2 regions of the Oculatella sp. FACHB-28 genome follow, and region 2 is predicted to be linked to the other one. Evidence: riboswitches for the same ligand, from Rfam matches in the RefSeq annotation. Region 2 holds a riboswitch; the other holds the start of a gene.
What was found. Region 2 has a riboswitch for cobalamin ahead of H6F88_RS05615 (sirohydrochlorin chelatase). Riboswitches for the same ligand answer to the same signal wherever they lie in the genome.
Positions count from the first base shown of each region.

Region 1: it holds a riboswitch for cobalamin, as region 2 does, so the genes downstream of both, H6F88_RS13185 (FAD-dependent oxidoreductase) here and H6F88_RS05615 (sirohydrochlorin chelatase) in region 2, are expected to answer to the same signal.

Region 1 is NZ_JACJPJ010000061.1:49,828-53,244, forward strand. Features, by position in the region: gene H6F88_RS13180 (SIMPL domain-containing protein) at 1-309, shown strand, start outside; gene H6F88_RS13185 (FAD-dependent oxidoreductase) at 367-1,074, opposite strand; cobalamin riboswitch at 1,103-1,259, opposite strand; gene H6F88_RS13190 (transposase) at 1,581-1,763, shown strand; gene ctpC (carboxyl-terminal processing protease CtpC) at 1,805-3,106, opposite strand; gene ispG ((E)-4-hydroxy-3-methylbut-2-enyl-diphosphate synthase) at 3,234-3,417, opposite strand, start outside.
Region 2 is NZ_JACJPJ010000041.1:148,033-151,449, reverse strand. Features, by position in the region: gene sipA (regulatory protein SipA) at 12-290, opposite strand; gene H6F88_RS05615 (sirohydrochlorin chelatase) at 308-1,381, opposite strand; adenosylcobalamin (AdoCbl) riboswitch at 1,385-1,547, opposite strand; gene H6F88_RS05610 (ABC transporter ATP-binding protein) at 1,587-3,417, opposite strand, start outside.

The DNA.
Region 1 (3,417 bases), on a different contig from region 2:
GCGGGTGCGACTCGGATTGATGGCATTAGCTTTACGGCTGAGGAGGAGGCAATCGCCACTGCCCAAAATCAGGCTTTGCGAGAGGCAACCCAGGAAGCTCAAGAACAGGCGGATGTAGTGCTTGGTGCACTGGGACTAACCCGTGATGAAGTAGTGAATATTCAAGTGAATGGTGCAGTGCCCCCCATGCCTCCGATTCCATATGGCAGAGCAGCAAGTGAAGCAGTAGCTTTATCTGATGCACCAACCCCTGTTGTCGGTGGCGAACAGCAGGTCGAAGCCTCTGTAACGCTTCAGATTAGCTACTAGGAGAATCAGGGGCTAGGGCTAGGGGTTGAGGGCTAACTCTCTAGCCCTCAACTCCAATTAGAAGGCAATAAACTTCTCAGAGCGTACCTGGTTTGGGTTTGCTCCCATAGAGAGAATAAATTCGTAGATTTCGGAAACGCGATCGCCCACTCCGCAGATGTCAATTTCAAACTGAGAGAGGTCTAGGTCTTGAGCAACTAGTGCTGATTCTGGGCTGCAGTGAATTGCTTCTACGTAGTGGAACGGTCGCCATGTTTGTTGGAGCGATCGCCAGTAATCGTGATACGGCAAACAATCTGCTGTCTCCGGGTTTGCCAAGACTAACCACACAGGTTGGCTGTAGCCACAGTCTCGCAGCCAGTCAATTTGGCTCTTCAATGGGGCAATTCCTGACCCTTCAGCAACGTAGAGACGAGGACGTTTTGGCAGTTGATTGAGCGTCATTAACCCGTAAGGCCCTCGCACTGGAATTGTTGCCCCAATTTCTAGATCTTGTATGTAAGCAGAACTCCAACCTACCCGAGATACACATAGCTCGACTTTGGGGCAGCGCTCTGGAGAGGAGGCGATCGAGTAGATTTTGCTAAACTTGCGTCCGTCTCGTTCAAACTTGGGCCAAACAGATTGCCCAGGCAAGAACCTAAACTCTGGATTGCTCAGATGTACCCAAATAGATTTGATCGTCGGGGTAATGTAGCTAGAATCCAATACCGTAGCGAGACAGTCCATCGGTGCCGATGGACGTAAACATTCCAAACTTTGCATTCACTTAACCCGTGCATCGCGGGTTGGACACAGAACAAATGCTTCAGATAGGCATCCTGACTTAAAAGGAGCGATTAGACCAATTTGAGCTAATCCCTTTTTCACAGTTGCGGCACAGTGCCGGATTTTCACCGAACTTTCCCCAAGTTGAACGTGAGGTTCAACTCTGGTTGGGCTGATCCCCCAACCAATCTAGAAGCCACTGGGGCATTCTAGCCCAAGTCGTTACCCCAATGAAGTAGAGCGATGAATCTTTACCTGTAGCTGCCTATACCGGTTCTTGCTTGAGTGGATACAAAGCACGGGATACAGCAGGGGCGTGGTGCACCACTGCTGTATCCCGTGTAATTGAGAATTGCTATAGATGAAGGACGCAACGAAGCTCAATCTCCTTCGATATCTAGACAGCAGGTTGCTTAAGAAATTCAGATTTCAAGATGGACTCAAGACACCTGGATTAGAATCAGTCCAGTTACAGCAAACGAAACGTGTCTTAGATTTTCAACATGAGCAACTCAGAAGCGTGGTACATCGTTAAGCAAAGCAGTGGACAGTGCGAAATTTTGCCGCACCCACCAGCAGAAAAAGATTTAATAGGAGCCGAAAAGTGGGGGCCGTTTGCCTCAGAAACAGAGGCGATCGCCCGTCGAGTCGGCTTAATTCGCGCGGGTAAGTGCCAGCCCGCTTAGATAGTGCTGCTGGTTAGAGCTAGAAGATTATGACCAACGGATTACTGCGACTGCGGAACCGTCTCTGCCCTCTGGTTTTGCCTTTCGGCAGTGATGCGTTCGTTCAGCACTTGCAATGCCCTAGCATACTGAGGATCGGCTGTGGTGCCAATCTGGGTGCGATCGTCTAGAAGCTGCTCCTGCTGCTCTTCGGTTAGCTCAATCTCCACATCGGGTGCGATGCCGGAGTGGTTGATGTCTCGACCGCTAGGAGTTAAATATTTTGCAACCGTGACCGCAATTCCTGAACCATCGCCCAGTCCTCGCACAGACTGCACTAACCCTTTACCAAAGGTTTGAGTTCCGACTAGTACGGCGCGATCGTTATCTTGCAGCGCACCTGACAAAATTTCGCTGGCGCTAGCTGATCCGCCATCTACTAGCACCACTAGAGGCTTATCGGTCAATGCCTGACCATTTGCACTCTCTTGATCAGATATGCCTTGGCGATCGACTGTCGAGACAATTACCCCGCCATCTAACCACATCCGGGCAATATCAATGCTGGAATAGAGCAATCCACCTGGGTTGGAACGCAAGTCTAGAATGTACCCCGTCACATTTTGTGACTCCAGGTCTTGAATCGCTGCCTGCATTTCCTCAGCCGCATTAGCGCTAAACTGCGTCAGACGAATATAGCCAACTCCGCCGGTTGAGCCTTCTTGATAGCTGTAGCGAACTGGATGTAGCTCAATCTGCGCCCGCTGCAGCGGAAACTCAAGCTGCTCTTCACCTCGACGAATAGTTAGTGTAACCTCCGAGCCAGCCGGTCCGCGAATGAGATTAACAGCCTGGTTGACATCCATTCCTTCAGTGCTTTGACCATCGATCTGGACGATGACGTCTTGCGCCAAGATACCCGCTTCAAAGGCAGGCGTATCTTCGATGGGGGAAACGACGATTAGCTCGTCCGTTTCTTCGTCTTGAGCAAGCTGAATTCCAACTCCTGTCAGCTCTCCAGACGTATCGATCTGCATGTTCCGGAACTCTTCCGGGTCCATGAAGCGAGTGTAGGGGTCTTCAAGCTGCTCCAGCATGTCTCGAATGGCATCGTATGCTTCTTCGCGGGTGCCATAAGAACGCTCCAGATAGTCCTGGCGAACAGCCCTCCAATCGACTTGATTGAAGGTAGCATCAACGTAGTTGCGATCAATTAATTGCCAGACTTCATCAATCAGCTCTTTGGGACTCTCCTGCAGGAAGGCTTGCCCACCCGACATGTGTACACCTGCGCCAGTAACGACCACAGCAGTAACTGCTACTGCTGTTGCACCGAGGACAAGCCCACGCTTTGTGATCACCATAGTCTGAAATTGAGGAGAGACTGCAATTGGAGTACGCTCAATCTAACACAGGCAAGGCTGGACGGCAGGTGCGATGTGCCAACAATCAACAAATCTGGGGATGATCTGAACTAATTTAAAGACTCAGTTAAGGTTCGACCCAACGCCCATCTGCCTTGATTAAGCCAATCAACTCCTCGACCCCTCGATCCTCCGGAACCTTCTTGATCTCTTCGCGCCCACGATAGAGCGAGATGTAGCCTGGTTGCTTGCCGACATAACCATAGTCAGCGTCCGCCATCTCGCCAGGACCATTGACGATACAGCCCATT
Region 2 (3,417 bases):
AAATACTGGCTTTAATCTGAAGGACTCTCAAGAATGTGTTCGTCTGGAGTGGAGGAATTAGACGAAGCAGACGCTAATTCAAGATACTGGGTATCCATTAAAAACATTCCTTGGGAAAAGCGAACGCTCCAAAACCCTCCAGGACGCCGATTAATAACAATTCCTTCTTCGCCTAGGCTAATGACGTTGGGAGGACGCAGCATCGGCATGGGTTCAGCAGTTTTAACGTAAGGCGGAAGGGCAACCACTCGAACGCGATCGCCCACTGTAAATTCTTGGGATTCAGACATAATATTCAGACGCAATTCTAAGGGGCTTGCCAAATCCTTTGATGATACTGCTCTGGGTCGGCGTAAGGATCTACATCTGGGTGACCATGTCCATGCTCATGACCGTGATGGTGATGGTGATCATGCCCATGCTGATGAGGTAGCTCATGTTCTCCCATTTGGGCGGTCGCGGCTAGCCGAAACTTGCACATCTCGCAGTTCATCTGTACTTGCCCTAACTGAGTTTCGATTTCTCGTTCTCTCAATACCGAAAATAACTGAGGATGCAACCCCATTTCTGGTAGACAAACCATCGAAACTTCAGGATGCTGCTCTTGTTGCTGTATGGTGGTGTCAAAGATCTTTTTGACTAATAAACCAGTAAACAGAAAGTAAGGCAGCACAATAATTCGCTTAGATTGATACAGTAGCGCACGGCGAAAACCTTCTTCTAAGCGGGGGTGAGTAATTCCAATAAAACAGGTCTCAACCGTTTGATATCCGCTCCCCTCCCACACTATTCGCGCTAGTTTCGCAACATCGCCATTTGCATCAGGATCGCTGGAGCCACGTCCTACAAACAGCAACACTGTATCAGCGCGAGAGACTTCTTGGGGGTTTTGGTCGGGTTGATCAAGCTGCTCTAGACGCGATCGCCATAGCTCTAAAATTCCAGGGGTAATCCCAAAATGGCGACCGTAATGGAAGTTAAGTTGAGGATGTCGCTGTCGAGCGCGATCCAGTTCGTTGGTAACGTCAAATTTGTTGTGTCGAGCTGCAAACAGCAGCACAGGCAGCACCGAAAGATCGGTGTAGCCCTGCTCCACGCATTGGTCTAAGCTTTGTTGAATCGAGGGTTCAGTGAGTTCCAGGAAACAAGGAAAGACTGGTCGAGAAACATCAAGCGCTTGATAAGCAGTGGCAAAATCCAATAGGCTTTTCCTTCCATCTGCATCGCGACTGCCATGTCCAACTAGTAATAGTGGGCGGTTGAGGGGTAACGGAGGCAGCACGATTGACTGATCGAGGTTCACATCGGCATCGAAGGGTGTGCCTATTTTAGAATTCGCAGCGCTTGTTGGAGACAGAGTGTTGTCTGTCGAAATAGTCATCGTTAAACTCCCTTTCCTGTGCAGCGCAGGAAATAGAGTGAATAAGCAGCGGATTGGCGTTCTGGCTTCTAAAGAATAAAAGTGCTTTTCATCCTTTAGTTTACAGTTGCGGCACAGCGCCGGACTCGCACCGGACTTTCCCAATCAGGTTGCTGTTTCACGTGTGCCTCGTCATCTTATCCCAAGTGCCGACATTTGTTTATATTTATCGGGCGACTTCAAGCTCTTCTGGGCTTTGAATCCCTGTCTCGAAGGATTCTAAGCTCTTCAGAAGGTTGAGAGCTGAGTAATACGCTTCTTCGGTCAATTCGGTTTCTTCTTCCGGGGTATCTAACATGCCGTCAACCAGTAGCCTTAGAGAACCAATCATTGTGTTCAGGCGGGTCCGAATTTCGTAGGATGTTTTGGCGATCGCTTTTCGATCAGAGAGCCCTGACATTTGGGATTTCTCAGCAAACTGCATGGCACAGAGCCTTGCATAATAACCGCTTGTCTGCATCAATTCTTCGTGATTGCCCAATTCCACGACTTGCCCCTTCTCCATCACCGCAATTTGATCTGCCTTACGAACTGTAGAGAGGCGGTGAGCGATGACTAGGGTTGTGCGATCGCGACTTAAATCATCGATTGCTTCTTGAACTAAACGCTCTGAAACTGAATCCAACGCGCTTGTTGCTTCATCTAAAATCAAGATCTCTGGGTTTTGAAGTAGAGCCCTAGCGATCGCAAGTCGCTGGCGTTGCCCACCTGAGAGCAGTACACCGCGATCGCCAAGCTGAGTATCTAAGCCTTGAGGTAGGCGCAAAATAAATTCATAAGCATTTGCCCGCTTGGCAGCCTCAATAATTTCATCTTCTGTCACGTTTGATCGCGCGTAAGCGATATTGTTACGAACAGAATCATTAAAGAGAAAAGTATCTTGGCTGACAATGCCCATCGCCCTTCTTAGTGTGCGGACATCATAATCTCTGATATCTGTACCATCTATTTTAATAGAGCCTTCAACTGTATCGTAAAACCTCGGCAGTAAATCTGCGACAGTTGATTTACCGGCACCTGACGCACCAACTAAGGCGAGAGTTGTTCCCTTAGGAATCCAAAGGTTAATACCATTAAGAACTAAATTTTCATGTTCAGGATATTTGAACGAAACATTCTCAAAACTTATTCCCTTCACTAAATGCGAATAAGGGATGACTCCATTAATAATAAAGTTTTTATTGTCACGCCTTAGAAAATCATCAACTAGATCAACACTGGCAATTGCGTTTGCGTAAGAATTGCGAGCACCATTTAATTGTCCAATAATCGGCATTAACCGAAATAAAACAAAAAGATAAGTTGACATCGTGTAAACCGAGAAGGAGCCAACTTGCTCCGCAAAAAAAACACGACTTAATAAGACGATGGAGAGTACAGCTACAATTCCGCTCATTTCATTGATGGGTGGAACAGCAGCATTGTTTGCTTGAGATTTAAACTCAGCTCTCTCTCTTTCAAGAATTAGATGCTCTACTCTTTGATATTCTTGCTCTTCATTGGAAGTGGCTTTAATTAACCTGATGCCAGTTAAGACATCTAGCAGTGCGTTGGAGTAATCTCTTGAATTCTGTGCCAGTGCTTTTCCAAAAAACTTAGCGCGAACAATAGAAAATTGATTTGCCAGACCGACTAGAAGCAATAGACCAGTCGAGGCTAAAGTAAGTTGCCAGGATATCCGTATTAGCAATCCGATAAAAACTAGAATTGTTAATACGATAGTTAAAATATTAATTGAAATCTTAATGGATTGAGCCGTTCGATTAATCTCTTGTCCTATACGATTAATCAAATCCCCAATTCTCATCTGAGCATAAAAATCTAAGTTGACCTCTAAAAGTATTCGTAATCCTTCTCTTCTTAAGCTATTCGTTAATAGTCTTGATAGGTGACCGTTTGATAACGTACTCAAATAGCTTGCTAAGTTTTTTAAGAGAAGAGTTAGCAGAATAGCCCCGGTCATAGCGTATATACGAGATTCTTCTGGAAGGTTATTA